4 regions of the Pseudoalteromonas sp. SG43-6 genome follow, and region 2 is predicted to be linked to each of the others. Evidence: predicted binding sites of a transcription regulator. Region 2 holds the regulator's gene; each other region holds the start of a gene.
What was found. Region 2 encodes sigma-54, which starts transcription at its own class of promoters, with help from an activator protein. Its sites were predicted from a motif close to GTTGGCACGNNNNTNGNNT; they were not measured.
Positions count from the first base shown of each region.

Region 1: H5201_RS03230 (EF-hand domain-containing protein) is a predicted target of sigma-54. The motif match lies at 1,945-1,963, and genes of this name have one in related genera.
Region 3: fliE (flagellar hook-basal body complex protein FliE) is a predicted target of sigma-54. The motif match lies at 4,706-4,724, and genes of this name have one in related genera.
Region 4: dps (DNA starvation/stationary phase protection protein Dps) is a predicted target of sigma-54. The motif match lies at 3,076-3,094, and genes of this name have one in related genera.

Region 1 is NZ_JACJEZ010000005.1:56,154-63,682, reverse strand. Features, by position in the region: gene H5201_RS03250 (amidohydrolase) at 1-716, opposite strand, end outside; gene H5201_RS03245 (EF-hand domain-containing protein) at 837-1,073, opposite strand; gene H5201_RS03240 (EF-hand domain-containing protein) at 1,086-1,322, opposite strand; gene H5201_RS03235 (hypothetical protein) at 1,433-1,660, opposite strand; gene H5201_RS03230 (EF-hand domain-containing protein) at 1,683-1,910, opposite strand; gene H5201_RS03225 (HAMP domain-containing sensor histidine kinase) at 2,226-3,695, shown strand; gene H5201_RS03220 (hypothetical protein) at 3,697-4,239, shown strand; gene H5201_RS03215 (sigma 54-interacting transcriptional regulator) at 4,242-5,591, shown strand; gene H5201_RS03210 (DUF1543 domain-containing protein) at 5,600-6,100, shown strand; gene H5201_RS03205 (hypothetical protein) at 6,129-6,362, opposite strand; gene H5201_RS03200 (hypothetical protein) at 6,413-6,571, opposite strand; gene pdsS (proteobacterial dedicated sortase system histidine kinase) at 6,674-7,529, opposite strand, start outside.
Region 2 is NZ_JACJEZ010000067.1:1,542-9,070, forward strand. Features, by position in the region: gene mgtE (magnesium transporter) at 1-663, opposite strand, end outside; gene H5201_RS20240 (HPr family phosphocarrier protein) at 787-1,059, opposite strand; gene rapZ (RNase adapter RapZ) at 1,088-1,930, opposite strand; gene ptsN (PTS IIA-like nitrogen regulatory protein PtsN) at 1,951-2,403, opposite strand; gene hpf (ribosome hibernation promoting factor) at 2,408-2,695, opposite strand; gene H5201_RS20260 (RNA polymerase factor sigma-54) at 2,724-4,220, opposite strand; gene lptB (LPS export ABC transporter ATP-binding protein) at 4,287-5,012, opposite strand; gene lptA (lipopolysaccharide transport periplasmic protein LptA) at 5,009-5,542, opposite strand; gene lptC (LPS export ABC transporter periplasmic protein LptC) at 5,532-6,086, opposite strand; gene kdsC (3-deoxy-manno-octulosonate-8-phosphatase KdsC) at 6,083-6,634, opposite strand; gene H5201_RS20285 (KpsF/GutQ family sugar-phosphate isomerase) at 6,634-7,529, opposite strand, start outside.
Region 3 is NZ_JACJEZ010000006.1:86,346-93,874, reverse strand. Features, by position in the region: gene H5201_RS04115 (sigma-54 dependent transcriptional regulator) at 1-850, shown strand, start outside; gene H5201_RS04110 (DNA-3-methyladenine glycosylase I) at 1,236-1,856, opposite strand; gene H5201_RS04105 (PAS domain-containing sensor histidine kinase) at 1,997-3,109, shown strand; gene H5201_RS04100 (sigma-54 dependent transcriptional regulator) at 3,106-4,584, shown strand; gene fliE (flagellar hook-basal body complex protein FliE) at 4,763-5,095, shown strand; gene fliF (flagellar basal-body MS-ring/collar protein FliF) at 5,116-6,831, shown strand; gene fliG (flagellar motor switch protein FliG) at 6,824-7,529, shown strand, end outside.
Region 4 is NZ_JACJEZ010000021.1:18,393-25,921, forward strand. Features, by position in the region: gene H5201_RS10625 (DUF2237 family protein) at 1-233, opposite strand, end outside; gene H5201_RS10630 (methyl-accepting chemotaxis protein) at 691-2,358, shown strand; gene dps (DNA starvation/stationary phase protection protein Dps) at 2,481-3,005, opposite strand; gene corA (magnesium/cobalt transporter CorA) at 3,344-4,300, shown strand; gene H5201_RS10645 (HPP family protein) at 4,385-4,804, opposite strand; gene H5201_RS10650 (oleate hydratase) at 5,028-7,016, opposite strand; gene H5201_RS10655 (LysE family translocator) at 7,238-7,529, opposite strand, start outside.

The DNA of each region.
Region 1 (7,529 bases), on a different contig from region 2:
GCATCGTGGGTTGAGGTTATACCTAAGCTGAGCAGATGTTGGCCAGCTTGATTTAAGGCATTATTTACGTTTTGATCAGATGGCGTTGGAATATGTGCAGTAATTAAACTTTCGGCTTTATCGACAAAAATACCGCTAGGCTGACCTGCTTGGTTGCGAATAATTTCACCACCTGCTGGTGACTGTACTGTGGGTGTTAATTTGGCTAACTCCATCGCTTTGCTATTAACCCAAATCGCGTGGCTATCGACACGAGAAAGCACCACCGGAACATCTTTGACAACTTTATCTAAGTCAGCAGCAGTAGGAAATTGCTTATTAGGCCACAGTTCTTGATTCCAACCGCGGCCAATAATCCAGCCCTGGTTATTTTTAGCAAATACAGCAAGTTTTTTTTGTATTTCTGCAATCGACATACTGCCACGTAAATCGAGTTGCGCTAAATTATTACCAAGTCCTATCACATGACCGTGGGCGTCAATTAAACCAGGTAATAAGGTTTGTTGCTCGGCATCAAATACTGCAGCATTAGGGAAACTCGCTTTTAGTTTATCGTCTCCTACTTTTACTACTTTGCCATCTTTAATAACCAGTGTAGAAAATTGCTGTAATTGGCCACTGTAAGTTGGAGTGTAACCGTTAGCATTGTAGATCACCGTGGTATCAGCTAGCACAGGTAAAGATAAAGTGATTAAACAGGCGAGTAAGCATTTCATTGTTAGAATTCTTTTTCTGCTTTTGTTAGTTAAACAGTAACAGAGAATACTGAGTCTGCAAATTAAATATAATAAATTATTTATCGTTGTGCATTTCAACTATGCTGATGAATTAGCTATTCATTTATTTGCATATAGAGTAAATTCAGACAGTGATAATCTACCATCTTTATCGCTGTCATAGTTTTTAAAACGAGACCACAGGGCAGGATCTTTTGCTGACTCTGAACGCGTGATAAGACCGTCTTTATCGCGGTCTAAGTTTTTGAATTGTTCTGCTATATTATCAGTTGTTGCAAAACTGCAACAGCTACTGACAAATAACAAACTTAGTCCCAGTTGTGTACAAAATTTCATTGGGGAAACTCGTTAATCTAGATTATTAGTTAAAAAACGCTTAAATTCAGATAGGGAAATTTTATTGTCTTGGTTTTTGTCCCAACGTTTAAAGTTACTCAACAATTGTGGTTGTGGTTCAAGCTCATTATGCGTTAAATAGCCATCTTTATTGCTATCTAAATGATCAAAACGTTGTTTTACATCCAGTGCCATTGCGCTAAAACTGGTGGCTAGCGACACACTTAATATTATTAATATGCTTTTCATTATTTACATCCTACCAACAAAAAGAATAAAGCATTTGCCATAATTTAAATCCCAACATTAAATCCGTTTACACATTCCCTCCGGGATTATGGCAAATACTTTAAAGCCTTTTAAAATTTAAACTTTGCGAACTCTTGCTCAGATAACTGCTCGTCGTTATTATCATCAAGATCAGTAAACTGCTTTAATAGCGTGTTGTTTTGCTTGGCTTCAAGCAATGAAATTTGTCCGTCAGAGTCGGTATCTAATTGCGCAAACTTAACGTTTAATTGTGATGCTAAAACAGTGGCGCTAATGACTAAAAACATCAGTGAAAAAGCGGCGATAAGTTGTTTCATAGCAGTGTTTCCTTTGGGAAAATTATTGCAAAAATTGTTTAAACTCAGCAAATGAAATTTGACCATTTTGATCTTTGTCAATTTGCTCAAAACTTTCGTGTAATACCGCATCTTCAGATGCTTCTGCTTCACTCAATGTGCCATTACTGTCTTTATCAAGTTCTGCGAAGGTGGCCTCGACATCAATGGCAAAGCTGTTAAAGCTAAGCAGTAGGCTGATGCATAAGCACAGCGGTGTTAATATTTTCATATTATTTCCTTATAAACAGTCGTTGATACGGATGTTACAAGAACGATGCCAATTTTTTTATTGTAAAAATATCAGTGACTTAATGTTTTGGCATGATAATAAGTGGGAAAAAATGACTGGGCAGTGTGTCTTTTTTGCAACAACTTTTAACGGGTATTGATTAAGTTTTTAAAAAACAGTTGGTTAAGTTGTTTCAATTTAGCGTCAGTCGCTTTATATAGCGCTACACAGTTCGCCTTATTCATTATTCTTATTGATTCAGCTAGTGTATAAGTAACACCTTCCATAATCAGACATTTAACTAAAGGAGTAGCGATAATGGCCTCATTCGCTAAAAAGTACAGTGCATTACTTAGTTGGCGACCCAATTTAATAGGCCAGTTTTTGTTTAGTACTTTGTTATCGCTGCTGCCATTATCACTGGTAGTGATTGTATTTTTAAATGCGCTGAATAAACAGCTAGCAGTAACTCAACAAATCGTCAGTGAAAATTATCAAATTACCAAGTCATTTAATAATCTTAAGCAAGACCTCAATAGCTTAGAGCGTGCAACGCGACAAAACTGGGTGCTGAAAAGCGAATCACTCGATGAATTGATTGTTGATAAGTGGCAATCATCACTACAAAGCATTGATGAACTAACTTTTATAAGTTCTACGGGGGAGTATATTAAGCAATGGCAGCAACTCGCACAGGTATTGCAATTAGCGCATACTCAACTCGTTACTGAAGGACAACAAGATGCGCAATTGTTTATTCCTGTGAGTGAATTAATTGCGCGTCAAACGGTGTGGCTAAGAGATCAAAATGAGCTGCAAATAACTAAAAATCAGCAACAGTTAAAAGCTTTGCAAAGCTCATTTATCAATTGGTTAATAGCACTTATCCCATTAACTTTACTAGTAGGTGGTGGTTTTTTATGGCGTATAAGTGGTCGCTTAAAAGGATTAACGTCGGTTATTGATAAGCTTGGGCAAGGTCATTGGCAACAAAAAATAGCTGTACAAGGCTCTGCTGAGTTGGTTGAACTAGGAAATAAATTACAATGGGTGCAAGAGCAGTTGCATCAATTAGAGCAACAAAAAGATACTTTTTTACGCCATGTTACCCATGAATTGAAAACTCCATTAGCGTCAATGGTTGAGGGCACTGACTTACTTGCCGATGAAATCGTTGGGCCAATTAACAAAGAGCAGCAAGCGGTGTTGGCGTTAATTACCCAGAGCATGGTGCGTTTGCGCGCTATGATCGATAGTTTACTTAGTTACAATGCGATTCGCAGCAGCAAAGAAGACTTAAGTGAGCTGGAATTCTCGCAATTAATAACCAAGATAAACAGCCATTTTGAACATCGTTTAGTGGCGCGTAAGCAAAGCTTATGTTGGCATTGTGAGTTACCCGAGCAACCACTGGAAATTGCTGCAGAGCTTGTTGAAATGATCTTAATTCAGTTGATCTCTAATGGCTTAAAGTTTTCACCAGCAGGACAGGCGGTCAATATTGCTCTGTCATTAGCTGGTCGTACTTTGACTATGAGCGTTAGCGATCAAGGCACCGGTATTAAAGAGCAAGAGAAATCACATATATTCAGTGCCTTTTATCAAGGTAAGAATGCTAAAGATATAACCGCTCAAGGTAGTGGTTTAGGGCTCACCATTGTAAAAGAGTCTGTTGAGCAATTGATGGGTACTTTACACGTTGAGCATAATGAGCCACAAGGCTGTCGTTTTATAATTCAAATCCCAATCATCCCTCCAACCAATAAAAACCAAGGAGTTAATTAGCATGGGCGTGCGTTTAAATGCCATTTTAGTAGTTTGCATTACAACCTTAGGGCTCGCAGGGTGTGAGTTAACTGAGCAGCCAGTAAATAAAAGCAACCCTGAAGCTGAACAAGCGGGTAAGGTGACTACACCACAAGGGGATAGTTTACCAAATCCGAAACCTAGGCCGAAAACCGATCCTATGTATGCACCTGCCGAAACGGTTATTGGTTGGCATGCAAAGTCGTGCGGTGGTTTTCAAGTGGCAGCGAGTAAAACGGTTTATATTGGTGCTAAAGAGCTTCAGCATTATTTTGATTTTAGTTGCAAAAATAATGTATTAGCACCGGAAAAAGTATTAACGCAGCTGCTAAAACTGGATCAAGCTTATTATTGGCCAGATGATATAAAACAGTATTTATGGCTGCAAAAACAACAAATAAAACAGCAGATCAACGCTAAAAAACAGCAGCAAGCGCTGAATAATAAAATGCAAGAAACCCTGTCATCACTGGCAGCCATCGAGCAGCAACTATTACTACGCGAAGAAACTAAGGAGCAGTAATTATGTCAACAGAGCAAAACCAAGGCGCGCGAATTTTACTGGTCGATGATGATGCAAGTTTATTAAAACTATTGGCTATTCGCATAGAATCTAAAGGCTATCAAGTGACTACCTGCGAAAGTGGTATCGCTGCGCTACAGTTATTAAAAAATAATGTGTTTGATGCTGTGGTTACAGACTTACGCATGGATGAAATGGATGGTATGGCATTACACCGTCAGTTACAAAATCGCTACCCAGCGCTGCCAGTGTTGATGATGACAGCTCATGGGTCTATTCCTGATGCTGTTGAAGCGACGAAGCAAGGTATTTTTGCCTTTATTACTAAACCGGTAGATAAAGATGAGTTATTTGATAGTTTAGCAAAAGCGATTGAAATTCATGGTCTCAGTGCCGATGAAAGTGCATCAAACAGCAATATCGTGACCCGCAGTGGTGCTATGCTGCATTTACTTGAGCAAGTTAAATTACTAGGTCCGACTCAGGTCAATGTGTTGATCTCGGGGGCCAGTGGTACAGGTAAAGAGTTACTAGCTAATGCTATTCATCAACATAGCCATGTTAGTGAAGGTCCGTTTGTTGCAATAAACTGTGGTGCGGTACCGGGTGAATTACTCGAATCAGAACTTTTCGGTCACAAAAAAGGGGCTTTTACGGGCGCGATTAAAGACCACCAAGGGTTATTTCAGCAAGCGCAAGGCGGTACTTTATTTTTAGATGAAATTGGTGATATGCCACTTAATTTACAAGTTAAGTTACTGCGCGTATTACAAGAAAAAACTATTCGCCCTGTGGGCTTTGAAGAAGAAATTCCAATTGATGTGCGGATTGTATCAGCAACTCATAAAAACTTGCCTGATGCGATTGCTAATCAGCAATTTCGCGAAGATTTATATTACCGCTTAAATGTTGTGAATCTTAAATTGCCACCACTGTGTGAGCGCAGAGAAGACGTTAGTTTATTAGCACAGTATTTTAGCGCTACCATCGCTAAACGTATGAATCAAAAAGAAAAGCGTTTCGCCAATGATGCAATGCATGCATTAGTACGTCACGATTGGCCGGGTAATATTCGCCAGTTACAAAATGTAGTAGAGCAGGTTGTCGCACTTACCCCAGGTGAAGTAATATCAGCACAGCTGGTTGAAAGTGCGCTTAATAGTAATACCAACAATGTTGAGCCGCTTTCACTTAACGATGCTAAAAAAGAATTTGAGCGAGATTATGTGATTAATGCTTTAAAGATGGCTGGCGGTAACGTGGCTGAAGGGGCAAAACTAGCTAAGCGAAATCGCTCAGATTTTTATAAGTTGATCAAAAAACACAACATTGACGTTGATACTATTTGTTAGGAGAGAAAATGCAGTTATTTATGGTGTATTTAGGTGGGCGTATTCAGGGCTGCCATATTGAAATGCATGATGTTCGTTTTGTTGTTGGGGAATCGATTGAACAAACTTACTCAAAATTAAAAGCGCAGTGGGTCGGTGATAAAAGTAGCGTGCACATGGACAGCTATATGGCGGTAAATCACATTGATGGCTTTGCAGTAACCGTGGTTGATGAACCCGTGGCCCAATCGCAGCAGTTATACTTTGTAAATTTAGGAGCGTATCGTGCTGATAGCTTAGCTGAGCAGCATGACTTTGCGTTATATGTAGCAAGTAGTAGCGACGAAGCTAAACAAAGAGCAAAAGAGGATTTACTAGCAGGTTTAAGTCATATTCATAAAGATGACTTACATGATGTAGATGATTGCTTTGCAATTGACTTGCTCGACAGTCAATTACATATCAAGCTAACCCCGAGCGAGCAATCTCAAGCGATTAAGCCCGATTGGTTTGGTTACCATATATTATAAATAATCAAGAGAGTGTGTGGTACAAGCGTTAGCCGTTATCACTTTGTTCTGCACGCTCTTTGTCTTCACTGTTACTGGCAATTTTAAAAGCGATAATCACTAAGCCAAACATAGCAAAAGGTAACGCAGCAAGCATATACTCGGTAACATTGCTATCTTGGAAGCTGGCTTGTAGTAAAAAATGCCCAGCAATACACAGTAAAATAACAATCAGTAAGATCGGTAATAAAATAAGTTCTTTTTTAGCAGAATGAGTTTTCATTATTAGGCAGTACTTTTACAAGGTGCGCCATTGTAATGAGCAAACCACTTTTAGGTCAAACAACTAGGCTGATAAATTACTTTTGATTGCGTTATGTCATGTTTTTCAGTATCAGAGTTAGGTTCGCTACTGTTTAACTCATCACTATCTTCATAGCTGTATAAATCAAAAATAAAATCAATTTCTTCACGTTTCAGTATCGCTTGCATATTGCCTCCTATCTTATCAACTTAGTTAAGTAGTAAGCATATGTCTGCGCGACTGAATTGTAAGTGAACATTAACCGTACAAAATGTGTATAAATGTAATCCTTAATTATTATTAATAGGCAGTCGAACGGTAAAAGTCACACCATCAGCTTGTTGATTATTAGCCGCGCTAACTGTGCCTTTATGGTATTCACACACTAAACGTACTATATAAAGCCCTAAACCCAAGTGTGGTTGCTGCTGCAGTTGTTGACTACGTACCGACACCATTGAATCAAAAATATGCTCTGTTAATCCCTCGGGTAAAAGTGGACCTAGATTACTGACACATAACAGGGCTTCATTATCATGTTGATCAAGGCTGACACTTATAGCGCTATCTTCAACACTAAACTCTAAGGCATTATTGATTAGTTTATCTAGCAACTGAGCAATAAACTCAGGCGCGCCGTTAAGTAGTAATGGTTGCGGACAAATATTAAGGCTAAATTGCTGCTGTGCATAGGTTAGCTGGTAGCCTTGCATACAACCATTGATCACATTTCGCAAATCAAACGGTTCAGCTTCAGCGCTTTGAATACTTTGCTCAAGGCGAGTTGCTTCGCTCATGGTGGTGATTATTTTACCTAAACGCTCGACTCCTTCACTGGCACGATCAAGGTATTTTTGGCTCAGCTCACTTTGTGGCTGCATTTGTAAGTTTTCAAGGGAACTACGTACGACCGCAACGGGTGTTCTGAGTTCGTGAGATAATCGCGACGACATGGTTTCTAAATAGTTAGTGTAACCACCTAAGCGACTTACAATATTTGCAAAACTGCGAGATAAATCGCCAATTTCATCGTTTGAATCGCTGTAATTAATAGTGCCAGTTACTCGCCCTTGAGCATCAATGGCTTGCTCTGCGGTATCTCTTAAGCGACGAATACGACTGGAGATCCTTGATGCAAAAAAGAAT
Region 2 (7,529 bases):
GGTTTCATCCATCGAAATGAGGATAGATTCACAATCTTCATCCATTAAGTCGCGAATAATTTTATCTGGCGAGTTAGTCAACAAGGTCGTTAACGACATGGCACCTATAAAGCAGTTATGTTTATCAACAACATAAAGATCATCGGTACCTTCTGGTAGCTCACCACGTAAACGTAAGTAGCGCAGTACTACGTCGATAGTGACATCTGGACGGATGGTCACTGTATCAGTGTTCATTAGCGCGCCAGCAGAGCGCTCTTGATAAGAGAGTGCTTGAGTTGCACGTTCTCGATCTTGGCTGTCCATGGCACTAACAACGTCTTTGTAGACGGTATCAGGTAGGCTACGTAGTACTTCCCCTAGATCATCGTGGCTCATGTCCTCAGTTGCCGCAGCGATGTGCTTCGGCTCCATTTGGGCAATGATCCCTAAACGAACATCTTCTGAGAGTTCTTCGAGTACGTCACCTTGTACATCTGGATCAACCAGTTGCCATAGCAAGGTACGAATTTTATGTGGGGATGACTCGAGTAATAATGCGGTGTCACACGGAGCTGTTTTTGCCAACATACGCCTTACTTGAACAAATTGACCACTGTTAAGTGACTTGGTCACTTGTTTTAGTTGTTGTAGTGGGTAATCTTGTTCAAAAGCTTCTGGCATTGGCGTCCTTAAAAATTAATACGCTTGATAGGTAGGGTAACAGTTGTCGGTAATTAACGCGCTTGGTCTGTTTAATTAACGACTTTATTTAGTTTAACGCAATTTAGTGGTACTGACTACGAGCTATTCTTGTTCGTTAAAGCGTTGTGCGATCAACTCGCCAATTGCTGCAAGAGCAGGTTCAGCGTCCGGGCCTTCACATACAACTTTAACTTCTTTGCCTTGGCTACTTTCTAATAGCATTAAGCCGAGTACGCTATCGCCTGCGGCTTGTTTGTCATCTTGATGAAGTGTGATGCTGGCATCAAACTGCACAGCTAATTGCGCTAATACGCTGGCTGCGCGAGCATGTAAACCGAGTTTGTTTTTTATTAAAAATGTATCTTCTAAACGCATCAACATTCCTTACTGTAAACGTGAGTTGTTATTCTTGTTCACGATGGCGAATTTTCACATTGCTGTGGCTCATCGAGAAGCTTTCACCTATAGTTTGCGCTAGATAAACTGAGCGATGTTGACCACCGGTGCAACCAATAGCAATTGTTAAGTAACTGCGGTTATTACGCTCCAAATGCGGTAACCAAGTTTGTACAAAGGTTTGGATCTGCCAAGTGAATTTTTGTACGATACTATGGCTGGCTAAATAATCTTTTACTGGCTGATCAAGGCCTGTAAGTGGCTTAAGCTCAGGCTCCCAATGTGGGTTTGGTAAAAAGCGTGCATCAAAAACATAATCAGCTTCTTTTGGGATACCATATTTAAAACCAAATGATTCAAAGGTAATGATTAGTTTTTTATCTTTTTTCCCTAAAATCTTTTCACGGATTGACTCTGCAAGCTGGTGGACACTCAGATCAGTGGTATCAAGTATAAAGTCAGCGCGAGTAGTTAATACATCAAGTAATACTTTTTCTTGCTTGATAGCTAAATCCAGTGGCAAAGAGTCCAAAGATAATGGGTGTAAGCGGCGAGTTTCAGAAAAACGTTTGATCAGGGTTTGATCATCACTGTCTAAATAAAATAGCGTCGGATTTGCAAAACCAGGCAAGTATTCAAGAATATCGTTAAATTCTTCCTGCTCTTTCGGTAAATTACGGACATCAATACTGACGGCAATTTTGTCATAATTATCAGAGACACTGCGCACTAATGAAGGTAATAAGTTTACCGGAATATTATCTACACAATAATAGCCAAGATCTTCTACTACACGCAGAGCAACAGATTTACCTGAGCCAGAACGCCCACTGATGATGATTAACTCCATGTAAATTCTCCTTCATTTGGCTACGATTGCGCAGCAATTACGTGATACAAATCTTGGTCTGTTTTTGCGCTACGTAGTTGTTTACAAAAATCTTTGTCGTTGAGTTTATCAGCAATTGTGGCTAACGTCTTCAAATGAAGTTGGCTATCACCATCTGGCACGATGAGAGCTACAAATATATCAACTGGGCGATTATCTATCGCATCAAAATCAATCGGTGATTCACTCACTATAATTATTGCTAGCGGGTTTTCAACACCACTCATACGGCCATGAGGAATAGCAATACCACGACCAATACCCGTACTACCTAGTTTTTCTCTCGACAGTAGTGCGTTGAGGATTTCTTGTTGTGATAGCTGAGGAAGTTGTTCATGAGCCAATTGGCTGATAAATTCAATGATCCGTTTTTTGCTATTAAAAAGGACCGCAGCTTTACTGCAGTCCTGGCAAATAAGTGAGCTTAATTTCATAGTGTTAGTGTCGAGCGTGCTTCTCTTTGTGTTTAATTACCTGACGGTCAAGTTTGTCGATTAGTCCGTCAATGGCTGCATACATGTCTTGGTGCTCAGTTGAGGCAAATAATTCAGCGCCACTGACATGTAATGTGGCTTCTGCTTTTTGGCTTAGCTTTTCTACATCAAGAATGACATGGACATTATTGATATGATCAAAATGCCTTTCAAGCTTGGCAAACTTATTGTTTACATAGTCTCTTAATGAATCAGTAATTTCTACATGACGACCAGTTAAATTTAGTTGCATAAGCATTTTCCTCTTGTGATTTTACGCCTTAAATCAAACTTTTACGTTGATTTGACGGTGGAATAGCCAGTGACTCGCGGTATTTTGCAATAGTCCGTCTAGCTACTTTGATACCTTGCTCTGCCAATATATCTGCAATTTTACTATCACTCAATGGTTTCGCTGAGTTTTCTGCACTGATCAATTTTCTGATCAATGCTCGAATGGCTGTCGATGAGCATTCGCCGCCGTTCTCAGTACTTACATGGCTCGAGAAAAAATATTTTAACTCAAATATACCACGAGGGGTATGCATGTATTTTTGGGTGGTTACACGAGAAATTGTTGATTCGTGCATCTCAACCATTTCGGCAACGTCGTTTAGTACCATAGGGCGCATGGCCTCAGGGCCATGCTCAAAGAATCCTTGCTGCTGTTTAACAATGCAGTTGGTTACTTTGAGTAACGTCTCGTTACGACTTTCTAGGCTTTTAATAAACCATTTAGCTTCTTGCAAATGCGAGCGTATAAATTGGCTGTCAGTGCTTGATTTTACAGAGCGTGACATCGCCGCATATTGGCTGTTCACTCTAATTTTTGGCATGCTGTCTGGATTGAGTTCAACCACCCAGCGACCTTTAATTTTTTTCACCGAAACGTCAGGAATAACATACTCTGATTCTTCGCGTACTATGGTATCCGCAGGCTTTGGGTTAAGGCTGTGGATCAGTGTCATTACTTCTTTTAGTTCATCTTCTTTAAGCTTAGTCTTTTTCATCAAAGTGCGATAGTCACGACTAGCTAATAAATCGATATGATCAGTTAAAATCATTTTTGTCTCGCTAATCCAAGGAGTTGCAGGATCAAATTGATTTAATTGAATACATAAACATTCTTGTAGGCTGCGCGCAGCAATACCAACAGGGTCAAACAACTGAATGCGTTTTAACACTGCTTGCACTTCGTCGAGTTCGATTTCTTCTTCGTTATTACCTTGATTTAAGCTCTCTGCAATGTCTTCGCAGCTCAAGGTTAAAATACCTGAATCGTCAACGGCTTCAACAATCGCAATGGCAATGGCTTCATCGGTTGGACTAAAAGGTGTGAGTTGTAATTGCCACATTAGATATTCGTGCAAGGTTTCAGTTGAGGCACCTTGATAAATTGACTCATCTTCAGGCATTGGCCCAGATGACGTATTTGGCGCAGCACTCATGTATTCGTCCCAGGTGACGTCCATAGCCATTTCGTCACTTAAGGTCTCTTTACTTAATGCTTCGCTACTTTCTTGTTCATATTCGCTTGGCTTGTCGTCTGCTGATGCGCTAACGGTTAAGTCATCGTTATCTTGTTTTTGTTCGTTTTTACCAGCCGTGTCGTCTGAATATTCATGTTCTTCTAGCTCTAACAATGGATTGCTGTCGAGCGCTTCTTGAATTTCTTGCTGGAGATCCAATGTACTGAGTTGCAATAAGCGAATTGCTTGTTGCAGCTGTGGTGTCATTGTAAGTTGCTGGCCCATGCGCAGCTGGAGTGATTGCCTCATGTATCTCTAACAATCCTTTTATTGTTATCATCGTTAAGTCTAGCAGATACTTAGCCGAGCGTGGCTTTATAGCCTAAATTGCTCGCCCAGGTAAACATCGCGGACTGTTTGGTCGGCGAGTACATGCTCAGGGGTACCTGATGCAATTAACTCCCCATGAGAAACTATGTAGGCTTTTTCACAAACATCAAGGGTTTCTCGTACATTGTGGTCGGTAATAAGCACGCCAATACCACGGTTTTTAAGGTGTTCAATAATCTTCTTTATATCTAACACTGAAATAGGATCAACGCCAGCAAAAGGCTCATCAAGTAAGATAAATTTTGGGTTTGCGGCTAAAGCGCGTGCAATTTCAACTCGACGACGTTCACCGCCAGATAATGCCATACCTTGGCTGTCGCGGATATGTTGAATGCTAAACTCATCAAGTAAGCTGTCGAGCGCTTCTTCTCTGGCTTGTTTATTCAGCTCTTTACGAGTTTCTAAAATAGCCATCAGGTTTTGATAAACAGTTAATTTACGGAAGATGGATGATTCTTGTGGCAGGTAGCCAATCCCTAACCGTGCGCGACTGTGCATTGGCAGTAAGGTGATGTCATTATCATCAATACTGATTTTACCTTTGTCGCTTGGAACTAAACCCACAATCATATAAAAGGTGGTGGTTTTACCAGCGCCATTAGGACCCAATAAGCCAACAATGCTGCCTGCGCTAACTTCTAAACCCACGCTTTTTACAACTTGGCGACCTTTATAGCTTTTTGCTAGAAATTCAGCTTTTAATGTACTCATGGCTGCCCTTTAGATTCGTCTTTTTTACTGTCTACTGGTACCAAAATGGTGTGCACACGATCGCTTGAGCTTGCGCCTTTTTCAGCACTGATCAGTTGCTGGTCCATATCATAGGTAATGCTTCTGGCATTGATTTTTTGACCTGCCTGAGTGACTTGTGCATTGCCAACCAAGGTTAAATAGCGCTTAGCGACATCGTAACGGACTTCATCAGCACTGGCACTCATTACTGTGCCATCAGTTTGTTTTTCTTCAAAGTAAGCCGGACTGCCAGTTGCGACAAGTAGTTGTTTGTTATCGCCTAAATCTTCGCGCTTATGGACTTCAAGTCGATCCGCTTTGATACGGCGGTTACCATGAATGATTTCAACATTTTTTTCAAAAATACCGATATTATCTTTCAGTTGGGCAAGCTGCGTGTCAGCACTGATAGAGACTTGATCTGCAGGTGGTGTCGTATTTTCAGCAAAGCTTGCAAAAGCAATGAATAAGCTTGGTATAACAAGCAAGTGAGCAAATTTATTGGTCATAATATATGGTTCGCGTATGGTTAATTAGTTCTACCACTTCGGCTTTTAAGTCGGCATGGAGACCGCGCCCAGTGATTTTTAAATTTGGTCCGATTAATTCAACTGGTTGTTCTGAACTCATGGTTTGTAGTTCAATATCAACCTGAATATTATCTGCGTTTATATGTTCAATCATGGCATTATTGGTCAGGTTTTTAGCAACCACATTACCTTCTAAAATTAATTGATGATTTTCATATAAGGTGGCTTCATCGGCATTAATTTGCCACGTCTGCTGTTGATTATAGAGTGTAAAAATAGGTTGTTCAAAGTAAGTGAACCCTAACTGTTGATAGAGTTCCATTTTTGCAGCTGTTACTTTGTGGCTAATTTTACCTTGTTCATCAAATGCGGTTTGTTTTAATGCCACCGCAGTATAATCAGGTTTTGCTATTATATCTTCTTGGTGTTGTTTTATGGCGGTACTTTGATAAAAATACGGATACCACAGCCATACCATGCAGCCGACAAATAATACGCATAATATTAAACGCGCACTATTCATGAGCTCGTGCCTTCGCTGGTTAATGATTTACCATTTTCGAGCATTAATAAATCAGTGAGTTCACGCACCGCCCCAAAGCCACCAGGTAGCATGGTTGTATAATGTGAAATGCGTTTGATTAGTGGATGCGCATCATTTACTGCCACCGCAAAACCAACCAATTCCATTACCGGCAAGTCAGGTCCGTCATCGCCTATGTAAGCGATTTGTTCATCGCTTAACTGCAATTTATCCTTGAGCTGTTGATAAGCTTGCAACTTGTTTTCTTGGCCTTGGTAAATATGCGGTACTGTCAGGCTAGTCATCCGTTGCTGAACTATCTGTGAATGACGACCGGTGATCACGGCAACTTCAAAACCGCTATTGATCAGTGCTTTGATACCAAAGCCATCTTTAGTATTAAACGCTTTGAGTTCTTCACCTTGGTTACCAAGATAAATACGACCATCTGAAAACACCCCATCGATATCACAGATCAGGAGTTTGATTTTTTGTGCTCGCTCGCGAGCATCATCTGAAAGTGGCTGATATAAGTCAGCAAACTGCATTATAAAACTCCTGCTTTGAGCAAATCTTGCATATTAAGAGCACCAATAGGGTGGTGTTTATCATCAACTACAATTAAGCCATTGATACGCTTATTCTCCATGATATTGAGTGCCTCGGCGGCAAGCATATCAGCAGTTGCAGTAGTGCAAGAGCGGGTCATGACAGTGCTTATCAAAGTACTGTGAATATCTATTCGTTGCTCTAAAATTCGCCGTAAATCACCATCAGTAAAAAGCCCTGCAAGTTGCCCTGTGTCATCAACAATAGCTGTCATACCTAAGCCTTTTGCCGACATTTCGATTAATGCATCTTTGATACATTGCTTATCATTGATCATAGGCGTTGCTGGGCCACTGTGCATAATATCTTTTAAACACAATAGTAAACGTTTACCTAAGCTACCACCAGGATGCGATAGCGCAAAGTCATCGGCGGTAAAGCCACGGGTTTCTAGCAGAGCAACGGCTATTGCATCACCCATCGCAAGTGTTGCAGTCGTGCTCGCAGTCGGAGCGAGTCCTAATGGGCAGGCCTCTTGACTTACTTTGATGCATACATGTGCATCAGCCCAATTTGCCATTGATGATTCAGGGTTACCTGTCATGGCGATCATTTTTGCGCCAATACGTTTAATAACCGGAATAATATTCAGTACTTCGCTGGTTTCGCCTGAGTTAGAAATAAGCATAACCACGTCATCACGAGTGATCATCCCTAAATCACCATGACTGGCTTCACCCGGGTGGACAAAAAACGCAGGCGTGCCAGTGCTTGCCAGTGTTGCAGCAATTTTATTACCAATATGCCCAGATTTCCCCATACCGACTACTATGATCCTACCGTGACATTGATACATCAATTGGCAAGCTTGATTAAAGTTTTCGTCTAGATATT
Region 3 (7,529 bases), on a different contig from region 2:
TGAGTTATTTGGTCATGAAAAAGGCGCGTTCACTGGTGCTATTTCAGCGCGTAAAGGCCGCTTTGAACTTGCCCAAGGTGGGACGCTTTTTTTAGATGAAATTGGCGATATGCCGCTACAAATGCAAGTAAAGTTATTACGAGTGTTACAAGAGCGCAGCTATGAGCGGGTTGGTGGTACAAAACCAATTCAAGCCGATGTGCGGGTGATTGCTGCAACACACCGTGATCTTGAACAAATGATAGAGCAAGGAAGTTTCCGCGAAGATCTATATTATCGACTCAATGTTTTTCCTATCGAAAACCCATCTCTTGCAGAACGTGCTGATGATATTCCATTATTATTAAAAGAGTTAATGCGCCGTATTAATGAGCAAAGTGGTACTACCGCTAAGTTTACTGAGCGGGCAATTGATAGTTTAAAAGAGCACACATGGCCGGGGAATATTCGCGAGTTAGCGAACTTAGTTGAGCGTATGGTGATCATGTTGCCAGATAAAGTGGTTGATATTCCCGATCTACCAGCAAAATATCGTTATATTGAAGTTGATGCTTATGAACCACAATATCCCGAAGAGCTGATGGAGCGTGATGCTTTCAATGATATTTTCAGTACTGGTTTTAGTGATTACGACGATGAGCCAGAAGTTGAAGCAATTCAGCCATCAGCAGACCTTTTACCCGACGAAGGGATTGAGCTAAAAGATTATTTAGCTGAGCTGGAAATTAGCCTGATCACTCAGGCCTTAGAGCGTTATGATTATGTCGTAGCGCGTGCTGCGGAGATCTTGGGTGTACGCCGCACAACCTTAGTTGAAAAAATGAAAAAATATAACCTATCACGAGATTAACACGTGCTAAGTTGCTAATATTTTACTTCGCAATATCAGTAATTACAGAGTGTGGTCGTCGTTTACGGTGATAAGTTCATTGACGCGCTAAAGCACTACCTACCATTTCGGTGCTTGCAAATAGTTACTTAATTTTTACCACCGAGGCGCTGCGCGCTACACGGAGCTGAAGGGCTAGGACCCTAATCCCTTCCTCTTTGAACTCGGAGTTCTCTGTGGTGGATCAATCATTTAAAGGTCTTTTGCACAAAGAGAAGTGAATGAGATCAAATGAGCAGATAAAAATATATATAAATCTTTCGTGGCTGAAGCCTGCTTATATGTGGTTTAAGCATTTGTAGGAAATGGCTTCAGCCATTAATTCCTAGACGCTAGATTTAGGATCCTAGCGCCTAGTCACTTTTCTAGCTCTTAACACCGAGTATTTTTCAATAATCTCAGCTTTACGAAAACAATCATTACTGTGATCATTCACCATACCACAGGCCTGCATATGGGCGTACACTGTGGTTGGACCTAAAAACTTAAATCCCCGTTTTTTTAAATCTTTTGCAAATGCAGTTGAGGCCTCTGTGATTGCAGGGTAGTCACTAAGTTTATCTAACTCATTCACTAACGGCTTACCACCTACAAACTGCCATTGATAGTTACTGAAGCTGCCAAATTCTTGCTGAATTTCAATAAAACGTTTGGCGTTATTTATAGTTGCTACAATTTTTAAACGATTACGTATAATTGTTTCATCAAGCATTAATCGTTCAACATCGTGCTCGTTCATTTGTGCGACTTTTTCTACATCAAAATCCAAAAATGCACGACGATAGCCATCACGTTTCTTTAAAATCGTATACCAACTTAATCCTGCTTGTGCTGATTCCAGAGTAATAAATTCAAAAAGTGTTTGGTCATCATATACTGGGATCCCCCATTCATCATCGTGATAGGCAACATAGTCATCTTTACTGGTATCGAGCCAAGGGCAGCGACATAAATTTGTTGAATTCATAGTGTCTCCTTGCTTTGCTTATTTTAGTTTGTCATTTTTTTGTCGCGTTATTTATACGCTAAGTAAATGAAATTAATCAATATAATTGTTGGTACAATTTGTGCATTTAGCTAGTTAGATCCTGTAAATGAGAATGCATTATGGCCTTAGCTAATGTCTTAAAACCACAATTTATCACAGCGACCCAGTATAACCCATGTTTACTGCAAGAAGAGTACATTGGTGAGTTAAGTGAATTACGCCAGCAAGCCAGTTGGTTAAGTCATTTAGTAGATACAATGCCTGCGGGTGTTGTGGTGCTTGATGGTCGCGGTTTGATCGCTAAAGCTAATCAAATTGCAACAGACATGCTAGGGGAGCCACTCGAAGGTGAAAAGTGGTTCAGTGTGATCCAGCGCTCGTTTCGGCCCCAACAAGATGATGGCCATGAAGTATCGCTAAAAGATGGACGCTTAATTAAGTTAGAAATAACGGCATTAGCGCCAGAGCCAGGGCAATTAATCTTAATGACTGACTTAACCGAAACGCGTCGTCTACAAACACGCGTTGCACATATGCAGCGTTTAAGTGCATTGGGTAAAATGGTGGCATCTTTGGCACATCAAGTGCGAACACCACTGTCTGCTGCGATTTTGTATGCCGCTAATTTAGGTTCAAAGCGGTTACCCGAAAGCTCGCGAGGCAATTTTCATACTAAGTTAATGTCGCGTTTAAAAGATCTCGAAACCCAAGTAAACGATATGTTGTTGTTCGCAAAAAGTGGCGATCAGCAAGTTGTTGAACATGTTTCCATGCAGCAATTATTAACTGAAGTGAAAACTGGCGCTGATGCTATGGTCGCACTTAATAATAGTGAACTTCAGGTCAGTTTACCTGAGCCTGATATCGAGATAATGGGCAATAAAACTGCGCTTGCCAGTGCCATTCAAAACCTTATTCACAATAGTATTCAAGTCATTGGCAGTAATGCACTCGTTCAATTAAGTGCGCAGCGGGATGCGAGTGACCCCGAGCTAGTGTGTATTACTGTAAGTGATAATGGCCCTGGGGTCGATTTAAGCTTACTTGATAAATTATTTGAACCATTTTTTACTACCCGAAGCCAAGGCACAGGTTTAGGCTTAGCGGTAGTTAGTTCAGTCGCAAATGCACACCAAGGACGAGTTGCAGTAACGAACAATGCTCAAGGCGGAGCCTGCTTTAGTTTACTGTTACCTATTTGTACAAAGTCAACATCGGCGGAGGCAATATGAACAACACGATTTTAGTGGTTGAAGATGATGCAGGGCTTCGTGAAGCCTTGATTGATACGCTTGAAATGTCTGGAATAGATTGCGTTGCGGCTGACAGTGCCGAGCAAGCTATGGTGCTACTTAAAAAAGACAGCTTTTCGCTGGTCGTGAGCGATGTGCAAATGGGCGCGATGAGTGGTCTTGATTTACTGCGCAGCATAAATCTTAATTACCCTGATCTACCGGTTTTAATGATGACAGCGTATGCGACTATTGATGATGCTGTTGAGGCTATGCGGTTAGGGGCAATTGACTATATGGCCAAACCGTTTGCGCCCGAAGTGCTACTTAATATGGTAAGCCGCTATCTACCTGAGCCAGAAAAAGAAACTGATGGCCCGATTGTCGCCGATCCGAGTAGCATTCAGCTATTAGAACTTGCAAGTCGGGTTGCTAAATCGGATGCCAGTGTGATGGTGCTTGGTCCTAGTGGCTCAGGTAAAGAAGTACTCGCACGCTTTATCCATGATAAATCAGATCGCGCAGAGCAGCCATTCGTCGCAATAAACTGTGCTGCGATCCCTGAAAATATGCTCGAAGCTACATTATTTGGCTACGAGAAAGGCGCGTTTACTGGTGCGATTCAAGCTTGTCCGGGTAAATTTGAGCAAGCACAAGGTGGCACAATTTTACTTGATGAAATCACTGAGATGGATTTAGGCCTACAGGCTAAGTTACTACGTGTATTACAAGAACGCGAAGTTGAACGTTTAGGTGGTCGCAAAACTATTAAGCTAGATGTGCGTATTTTGGCTACCAGTAACCGTGATTTAAAAGAGGCTGTGGCTAAGCACCAGTTTAGAGAAGATTTATATTATCGGTTAAATGTATTTCCGTTGATGTGGCGTCCACTTTGTCAACGTCCAGGCGATATTGTCGTGTTGGCAAAGCATTTAATTGAACGTCATCTCAATAAAAGCAAAGAGCCTATCGCTGTACTTAGCGAACCGGCAGAGAAAAAATTATTAGCTCATACTTGGCCAGGTAATGTGCGTGAACTGGATAATGTGATCCAGCGTGCGTTGATATTACGCCACGGTGATATGATTGACGAAAGTGCTATTTTTATTGAAAATTTAACCCAGACTCCTCTAACTGCGGCTTTATCAGCAAGTTTAGTGCCGGTTAATTCAGCACCAGAAAACACTACTTCGGCGGTTACAAGTTCACCAACTAATGATGCTTATTATGATCTGCAAGCGCCAGCAATAAAAGCGACAGCAGAACGCAATCAGCTGCGTGAAGAATTACCAAGCTTGGATTCGGGAAGTTACAAAGATGAACTTAAAGATAAAGAGCATAGAATTATTTTAGAGACCCTAAATCGTTGTCAAGGCAAGCGTAAAGATGTAGCTGAAACATTAGGGATCAGCCCACGAACATTACGTTATAAATTGGCACAAATGCGTGATTTGGGGATCACCTTACCTGCTTAAGCCTCTATAATTTTTGTTTTCCTTCACTATTTAATTTACGCTCAGCCTTGCTGGGCGTAAACTTGTCAAAACTCTGACAACAAAAACACATCTCAAGCTATTGATATTAATTAATTTATTAGTTGGCATGCTTTGTGCTTTATTAAGTTATTAGTAAACTGCATCGTCAGAGACAATTATGAAAATTCAAAACAGCGCATTATTTCAAGAAATGCAATCTATGGCTCTCGAAGCTGGTCGTAGTAATCAAGTAAACAAATTACCGACGCAGGCGCAGCCTACTTCGAGCGCCCAATTTGGCGATTTGTTAAGTGATGCACTCAATACCGTGAATGGCCTTCAAGCTGATGCAAAACAAAAAGTCGTAGCGGTTGAAATGGGCGACCGAAATGTGTCATTAGCGGATGCGATGATCGCATCACAAAAATCATCGGTTGCCTTTGAAGCCACTGTACAAGTTCGTAACAAACTTGTAGAAGCCTATAAAGAAATCATGAACATGCCTGTTTAACTAGGTAGTGGAGAATTATTGTGGCGCAATCTAATCAATCAACAGATCTTGCTTTGGCCGGCGGCGGTATCGACCAAACTGATAATGACGATCAACAAGAACAAAAGTCAGGCTATTTAAGTGCATTAAACGGCGTTGATGTATTACGTCAGGTCACTTTAATTATTGCATTAGCGATTTGTTTAGCGATCGCTATTTTTGTGATTATTTGGGCACGTCAACCAGATATGCGTCCACTTGGAAAAATGCCAACGGAAGAGCTAATTCAAACGCTCGATTTTTTAGATGCACAAAAAATTGACTATCAACTTGATGGCAATGTGGTTTCTGTTCCTGAAAATGAATATCAAAATATTAAATTGTTAATGACCCGCGAAGGTATTGAGCAAGCGCCGAACTCGGGTACTGATATTATCATGCAAGATATGGGTTTTGGTGTTAGTCAGCGTTTAGAGCGTGAACGTTTAAAGCACGGTCGTGAACAACAACTTGCGCGCACGATCGAGGAACTACAAAATGTCACGCGTGCTAAAGTATTATTGGCAATCCCGAAAGAAAATGTTTTTGCTCGTCGTGAGAAAAAACCATCCGCAACAGTTGTATTAACTTTAAAACGTGGTCGTATGCTCGGTAGTGAAGAAGTGGACGCCATTGTTGATATTATTGGTTCAGCAGTGCAAGGTTTAGAGCCGTCACGAGTAACTGTAACAGACCAAAATGGCCGATTACTTAATTCAGGATCGCAAAGTGCGTTAGCTGCTCGCTCACGTAAAGAATACGATATTGAACGTAAACGTGAACAAGAATATCTAGATAAAATAGATGGTATCTTAATGCCAGTTATTGGCATGGGTAACTACACTGCACAAGTCGATTTAAGTATGGACTTTAGCGCGATTGAAGAAACTCAAAAACGCTACAACCCTGATTTACCAGCGGTACGCAGCGAAACCACTTTTGAAGAAAACAACATCGGCGGGTTAGCTATCGGTATTCCTGGCGCGCTGACAAATCAGCCCCCAGTGGATTCGAATATTCCTGAAGTTGCCGGTCAAGGTGGTGCAGGCTCTGGTTCATCACCCAGTCGCACTCATAAAGAGGCGACACGTAACTATGAACTTGATACTACTATTTCCCATACACGTCAGCAAAGTGGTGTTATTCGTCGAATTAGTGTGTCTGTGGCAGTCGATTATGTGGCAAAAGTGGGTGAAAATGGTGAAACGACTATGGAGCCTCGCTCAGTTGAAGCACTGTCAAATATTCGTCGTTTACTGCAAGGTGGTGTGGGTTTTGACTTACAGCGTGGTGATGCATTAGAAGTAGTGACAGTACCGTTTGTACGTGAACCGATGGACTTAGCTATTGAAGTACCACTGTGGGAACAAAACTGGTTTATGAAAGTTGTGCGTTTAGTGCTTGGCGCATTGGTTATTATAGTGCTAATCATGGCGGTGGTTAAACCTATGCTGAAACGCTTGATTTACCCAGATGATACCCTTGAAGAGTATGATGATGATGCGCTTAGTTCTGGTGTAGATATTGGTGATAACACCCTAGATATGCTAAATAAAGATTTTGATTCTGCTTCGGTTGGCTTCTCAAGTGATGGTACACTACAGTTACCAGACCTACATGGCGATGAAGACTTATTAAAAGCTGTTCGTGCCTTAGTAGCAAATGAGCCAGAACTCTCCTCACAAGTTGTGAAAGCGTGGTTAACTGAAGATGACTGATCAAGAACAAAAACAACTGCCAGCAGCGTTTGATGTTGATAAATTAGACGGTGTAGATAAAGCCGCAATTTTATTGCTAAGCTTATCCGAAGAAGATGCAGCGCAAATATTAAAGCACCTTGAACCTAAACAGGTGCAAAAAGTGGGTATGGCAATGGCGGCGATAGATGATCTATCGCAAGCCAAAATCAGTGCCGTGCACAATTTATTTATAGAACAAATACAAAGCTTTAGTACGATTGGCTTCCAATCAGAAGATTTTATCAAAAAAGCGCTTACTGCGGCACTTGGTGAAGATAAAGCGGCAAGCCTGATAGATCAAATTGTTATGGGATCTGGTGCCAAGGGTCTTGATTCATTGAAATGGATGGACTCAAAGCAAGTTGCCAATATTATTCGCAATGAGCATCCGCAAATACAAACTATCGTTTTATCGTATTTGGAGCCTGAGCAATCGGCCGAAATTTTAGCGCAGTTTCCTGAAAAAGTGCGCTTAGATTTAACCATGCGCATCGCCAACCTTGAAGAAGTTCAACCTGCGGCTTTACAAGAATTGAACGAGATCATGGAAAAACAATTTGCCGGACAAGCTGGTGCGCAAGCTGCGAAAATGGGCGGTTTGAAAGCGGCGGCTGATATTATGAACTACCTCGATACCAATATTGAAGGTCAGTTGATGGATTCAATCCGCGAGCATG
Region 4 (7,529 bases), on a different contig from region 2:
AAACACCATTTATCACCAGCCTTTAGGCCTGCAAAATCGTACATTGGATTAGGCGTTATCAAGTCATTGCCTTGTGCTTTTGAAAACTGTAAAAATTCATCAGTCATGATGGCACATACACTGTGGTTACCAACATCAGATGCAGGGACATAGCAAAATCCTTCTCGAGTGTAGCCTGTATTCCCGCAGCACAAATGCAAGCGCGTACCTAATACATTTAATTGATTGCTCATAAAACTACCTTGTTATAATTTGTATTGTTTTACATTGAGTCTGCTTTCAGACTATGTGAAAACGTGGTGGATGAAAAGCTGAATATTGATAGATAGCATGGAGATCACAAATAACATAGCCATTAAAAATATTAAACGTCAGTTTATTAAACTAATGGCGAGGCCAAAATCAGTTCAATATTCATTTATAGTTGCTTGTTGTGTGATTATTGTGCAATTGTGTTTTTGTTGGCTAGCAATTTTTACGTTTACTGTACTAGTAAAAATTTATTATGGTAGCTTTGCGGCTACTATACGTTTGTCTTATATCCAGAATCTATATATATGTGAATATGGTATTTGAATAGCTTTTGATTTCAAATAAACACTTAATTGTAATTGGCAGTATAATTACAGTTTTTATAAGCTCTCGATGTATCAATACTATGGAGCTTTACATTGTTACACGTGAGGAAAAATGAGTAATCTAAGTCTGAAAAATAAGCTGTTGCTATTAGCTATTTTGCCGCTCACGCTGCTGTTAATTAGTTTAATGGCCAGCTCATATTATTTAGAGTATCAAAATCAGCAGCAAAATTTTGTATCGTTTAAAACAAAATTAATTGCTGACAAAGAAAGTTTATTAGCAACTGAGGTTGAGATAGGCCGCCAAATAATTAATTACGAACTAGCCAAGGGGACTAAAGAAGATGCAAAAAATGCATTGCGAGATCTCACTTTTGGTAAAGATGGTTACTTTTTTATCTATGATACAAAAGGCGTTAGTATTTTCCATGCGTTATTGGGTGATGCAATTGAAGGGCAAAATAAAATAGCCATGACCGATCCTAATGGTAAAAAAATAATTGTTGGGTTGCTTGAGCAAGCAAGACAAGGTGGCGGTGCTTTTTATTATGCTTTTCAAAAGCCTAATACAACGGGTTTAGTTGAAAAAATGGGCTATGCAGCGATGGTTCCTGGTACAGATTGGATGCTAGGAACGGGCGCTTATATGGATGATATTGAAGCTGAGCTAACAAAGTACCAAGCAACAATACAAGCTCATATGAATGAAAAAGTAACGACCCTGTTATTAATTGCATTATTTTGGGTGGTGTTGACGGTGTTTTTTGCCTTAATTGCGGCAAACAATATGGTAAAACCAATTCACAATATGGTGCAAAACTTAGATGATATTGCAAAAGGCGAAGGTGATCTGACTAAGCGCTTAGAAGTGCATAGTAACGATGAAATTGGTCAATTGGGTAATTCATTTAATGTGTTTGTTAGTAAACTACATAGCATTATCACCAATGTGGCAGATGTAACCCGTGATGTAAAAGATTCATCAAATGATATCAATACACAAACACAGTTAATTGAAAATCAGTTAGTAAACCATAATCATGAAACTGAGCTGGTAGCAACGGCGATCACCGAAATGTCAGCAACATCTCAGGAAGTCGCGCAAAATACCACACAAGTGGCGGTATCAACCCAGTCAGCCACGCAAGATGTTGCCAATGCTCAAAAATGTGTAGATGTTTCTTTAGAAGAAGTTTCAAATTTAATGAGTGAGATTAATCAAGCTGCTGAACAGGTTAATTCATTAAGTGAACAATCTAAAAAAATTAACAGTGTATTAAGTGTTATCGGTGGCATTGCTGAGCAAACTAACTTACTGGCCCTTAATGCGGCTATTGAAGCTGCAAGGGCTGGCGAGCAAGGCCGTGGTTTTGCGGTTGTAGCTGATGAAGTGAGAAGTTTAGCCAGTCGTACACAAGAGAGTACGTTAGAGATTAATGAAATGCTTAATGAGTTACATACGCTAGTCACGGCTGCGGTAAAGGCAATGTTGGCAAGTCAGCAAAGCTGTAATCGCTCAGTTGAGTCATCTCGCGCAATTTCTGAAAGTTTAGGAGCGGTAACCAGCTCGGTTACTACAATTAACGATATGAGCACACAAATAGCTACCGCTGCCACAGAGCAAAGTAGTGTAACTGAGGAAATTAACCGTAACGTTTTTGCGATTCAAGAAATCGTTAATGAGCTTACTCGTTCAATTAAAACAACCTCATCAGTCAGTCATCACTTAGCTGGTCGAGGGGAGAGTTTAGGCGATTTGGTAGGTCAGTTTAAGATCTAATATAAACAAAAAATAGCGGTATTATTGTTGAGCAGTAATAAATAAAGATCAGGCTTTAAATAGCCTGATCTTTGACTTTAAATATAAATGAATCAGTTTAAACTGAACACAAAACCGCTAGATTAGCTATTGAGTTTGCCCGTTGACGATTCTAAGTGTGCACGCACAAACCATTGAAACTGTTCTAAATCGGCAAGTTGGCTAATTAGCATATCCTCAGATACAGGATCGAGCTCTGATAGCTTGCCAATCGCACTTCGGTGATCGCCATTAATCCCATTGTATACTTTATCAAGCGCAACTAAATGATCTTTTACCAAGCCCTTACCAATTGCGTAATCTTGCCATGAACGACGATCAACTATCGATTTTGGAGTACCAACCGGAACTCCGCCCAGCGTAGCGATTCGCTCGGCGATGGTGTCGGTCATTGCTCTGATCACTTCAACCTGAGGGTCGAGCATTTCATGCACGCCAATAAAATTTGGGCCAACTACATTCCAATGAATATGTTTTAGAGTCAATTGTAAATCGATCAGTGCGACCATGCGGTTATCAAGTGTAGCAATGGTATTTTTTGCAGATTCTTCATTCATACCTGGGGCAGTAAATTCAGCGATTTTGTTTGTTTCGTTATTGTTACTCATTATTCCTCCTGATTTATAAGGAATGTTCACAGCGTCTAATAAAGTCTATGAACATGCGTTAGTTTATATAAAGCAATGGCTGTGCCGATAAAAATTATTTTTTAAGTTTCTGATATTTAATGATTTATATGTTTTTTGAAGTTGGGTGATGAAAGCATTTCTTTGAAATGCCATGAAAAATATGCACTTTTTTGTAAAATCTGCAAAATAAAAGATGCTGTTACGTGTTAGCGAATTACTTACTCTCAATAATAACTGTGATACAGAAGTGTATTATCATTGTTGATTAATCATCACTTACATATACTCAACCCATCTTGTTATTAAAGGAGAAGTGCATGTTGAGATTTTTTTCTATCGAGCAGGGGGTGATCAGAGAGTTAGAGCCTTCATCCGATACTTCTCTTGAAGCATCAATCAGAAATGCACACTGGATTGACACAATCAACCCAACGGAAGATGAGCGAAATACGCTCGCAAAAACGCTCAATATAACTTTTCCTGAGTCAGGGGATGTGCAAGAGATTGAAGCTTCATCGCGATGTTTTATCGACAATGAAGGCTTGCATGTGCACGCATTGTTTATGTCGCCCAATGAAGGACGTTTTAATACGGTAACAGTGGCCTGTTTACTTCAGGATAACTGTTTGCTGACCATTCGCGATGACGAGCTGGCTGACTTTCGATTGTTACGCTTAAGAGCACGTAAAGGTCAAGTAATGTGTGATACGCCAAAACAGTTATTGGTTACATTATTCGATCAAAAAGTCGAAAACCATGCTGATATGCTCGAGGATATGCATCATCAGTTAGAGAAGCTCAGTGCATATGTACTAGAAGAAGATGACTCTGATCTAGAAGAAGCGGTCAGTCGTATCGCGCGTTTAGAGGATGCGAATGGGAAAGTGCGTTTGTGTTTAATGGATACGCGGCGCAATATTTCGTTTTTAATACGTCGTTTAGGTGTACAAAATGAGGATCGCGAATCACTACGAGAAATTGTACTTGATATAGATACGCTAATGTCTCACTGTACCTTTTTGTTTGATAAGGTGAACTTTTTGATGGATTCAACACAAGGTTTTATTAACATTGAACAAAATCAAATTATCAAAACCTTCTCTATTGCTTCGGTGGTTTTTTTACCACCTACTGTAGTCGCCAGTGTATATGGGATGAACTTTAATATAATGCCTGAGCTGCAATGGGAATGGGGTTACCCATTTGCAATTGGCATTATGTTGCTATCGGGCTTTGCCCCTTATTTATTTTTTAAACACAAAGGCTGGCTGTAGTGTGTGCCAAGGACTACTTGGCATACACGATTACACGAGTTTATATTCATTTTATACGGATAGCGGTCTTATTATCACCTTGCATTAAGATAATAAAGCGGCCGCTAGGCGTACAAAGTCTGACGAGGTAAGTATACCCACGAGTTTATTTTTTTCAGTGATCACAGGCATGCAACCATGGCGGTTATCAACAAAAAACCGAGCAACATCTTGCAGTGGTTGGGTTGCTAGTACAGTGGTAAAATCGGTTGCCATAATAGTGTGTATTTTCGTTTGTTTTTCCTTTCGTTCAAGTGCGCTAGGGCTGTAATTAGCCATAATATTCATCACTTGGGCAATCATGATTTTTTGTGTCAACATACCCACTAGTTCGCCATTGTGATCAATTACCGGAATATGGCGGATATTTTTTTCCTTCATTAGATTATGTGCGTCGTGTAGGGTGTTTTCTGCACTTACGGCATATGGATCTGATGTCATTAAATCTGCAACTGTTTGGCTTATTTTGGCTCCTGTTAAATTACTAACCAGAACTTTGGTTAAAAAGGTTTACTAAAATAGCTACTGGAGATAGATGGATTATCCAGAGCTCATATTATTATTTATTCTAGCCTGGTTTTTTCTTATTGCACTTTATCAAGATCAAGGCTTTGTATTTTGTATAGAAATAGTTTTTAGCTTGGCCATCCATAGCCATTGAGGATAGATTTATTATCCGAAGCTCAGATTATTTATCTTTATGCGAAAAATTATCCCTGAGTGTACCAACCCAGCTTGAAAATTTATGCATCGCCGAGCTGCCTTTGCCCAGTAGCTCATGCATTTCTGCTTCAAAATGGATTTGTTCTTTACTACTTGGCTCTGGTAATGGCGGTAAAATATGAGCAAAGTAGGTTTTATCAAGCAGGCGGTGTAATAACCGCTCGCCAATAAAGGGCTTGCCGCTGTTGAGCGCTCTAGCTCCTTTAATTAGGTTACGAATATCATATTGGGTTGGGCTAATGTCGGGCACTTGTTTAGGGATATTAAGTAACTTATATACCCCAATACGTGCTGTACGAATAGAGGCTTCCATCGTGAATATAATATCGTTGTGGGTTTCAACAAATTGACCAATCAAACCTAAGTTTGTACAACCTTCAGGAACTGAGGTGGGTCTGTCACCAGCTGCACGAGTCATAAATTGAGCTGTGATATAAGGCATTAGCGCTGTACGTATCTTGGTATTGGCAATGATTTCATCAAGCTGCTGTTCAATGCCCAAATGGTAGCAAAGCTCCGTAATTATTTCTTCACCGCTACATTGTGGCATTGTTTTAACGATACGATTACCTTGTTTGTCCATTAATAAACCATAGACCCAAAGTACTAACGTATCATCGGGTTGATCTGGAAAATGAGGTTGGCGGTTACATGTTACACTCAATAGCCAGTTAGAGTCTGTAAAAGTAATAATGCCGCCAGTTACCGTGCGACCAGAGTAAGGATCGTTTACTGATAATGTCTTTAGCTTATCTATAAGTGGGGATGGCTTGCAAGTCAGTGTGGCTGACTCCCACATAGACTTATCAATATCGCCATAAAATTTTTCGGGTTTACCAAAAACAGCTGATTTCTTCGCGAGGTTTTTCCATAAATTCCACCCGCTATTTTCGCCGGGATCGTGTTTTTCACAGTTCAGCTCGGGCACATTTTGCATGTCACCATAAGCGGTATGCTCTGTCATTGAACCCGTTAGTGCATAAACTAAATCGTCTGGAGCAACGTTAATATGCTGTGCTTGACCTTTTATAGTGGCATGGATCCCCGTTACGGTTTTTTTATTACCGGTAAATGTTATATCCAGATCGTTTACACGGCTTGCAAATTGAAAATTCACGCCTTTGTCTCGTAATAAATTAGCAAGCGGTTTAATAAAGGTATCGTATTGATTATATTTCGGAAAAAGTAAAACAGACATGTCGGCAAAGCCATCAATAGAATCAAGAAAGCGATGCAAATACAGTTTAGTTTCTAACAAGCTATGACAATTTTTAAAGGCAAACATAGTACGAAATAAAAACCAAAAATTGCTTTGTAAAAAACCTTTGCTGAAATAGTCTTCAATGCTGAGATCGTCAAGCTCTTCTTTGCGCTTGAGCATTAAACGGATCAGCTCCCATTGCTGGGCTTTATTCAGGCCAAAGTCACTTGCATCGAGTATCTCACCGCATTTATTTATTAAACGGGCTTGTGAGTAATTAGCGTCGTTATCATTAATTAAACGGTACTCATCAAGCACAGAATAGCCTTCGGGCAGTTCAACAGCGGGAACGTCTTGAAACAGATCCCACAAGGTGTCGTAATTCCAGTTCATTTCACGGCCACCACGAATAATATAGCCGTCATCAGGGTTACCCGCGCCATCCATTGAACCGCCTTCAATATCCATTTCTTCCAAAATGGTAATATTTTCAGCGCTCATATGGCCATCACGGATAAGATAAAATGCCGCTGCTAGGCCACCAATACCTCCACCAATGATCCAAGCATTACGTTTTTCTATACCGGGTGTAGGCAGCGTTTTATGACGTGCATAAGGAGCAATAAAATCATGAGGGGGCAAGGTATTAAGTGGTTTATTGCCCCAAAAATCAGCCGTTGCGTCAGCTTCATGTTGGAAATTACTTGCTGCGGTTGCAGAAATATTAAACTTCGCTATTGCTTTATTCGTCATTAGCCATCCCTCTTCATGAATATAGATAAGTGTCAGTACTGTTTGCAAGTCTCTCCATAATTGCACGAGGCAAGCATAGTCATGTTGCAGTAGATCAAAGTTTTAGTTCGCGAGGGGGTTTATAAGTTAGCTGCTGGAAATTGATTTGTTATCCGAAATTGAGGTTAACAATGGCAACTTAACCAAGTTGCCATTGTTAAGGCGTTTATTTTTTTTATTACTCACAGCATACTAAAAAGTACCGAGGCGACTAACAATACAGCCATAAAAATATTGAATGCTCGTAGGCGCTTGCGATCTTTTAGCCATACTTGTAGCTTTTGTCCGACTAACGTCCATGAGCAGACACAGGGTAAATTAACTATACCGAAAATAAGACCTACAAGTACCACTGCACCAATTCCTTTGGATGGGGCATAAACACTCACTGCACTTAATGCCATAGTCCAGGCTTTCGGGTTAACCCATTGAAATAAAGATGCTTGTACAAAAGAAAAAGGTCTAGTATCGCTA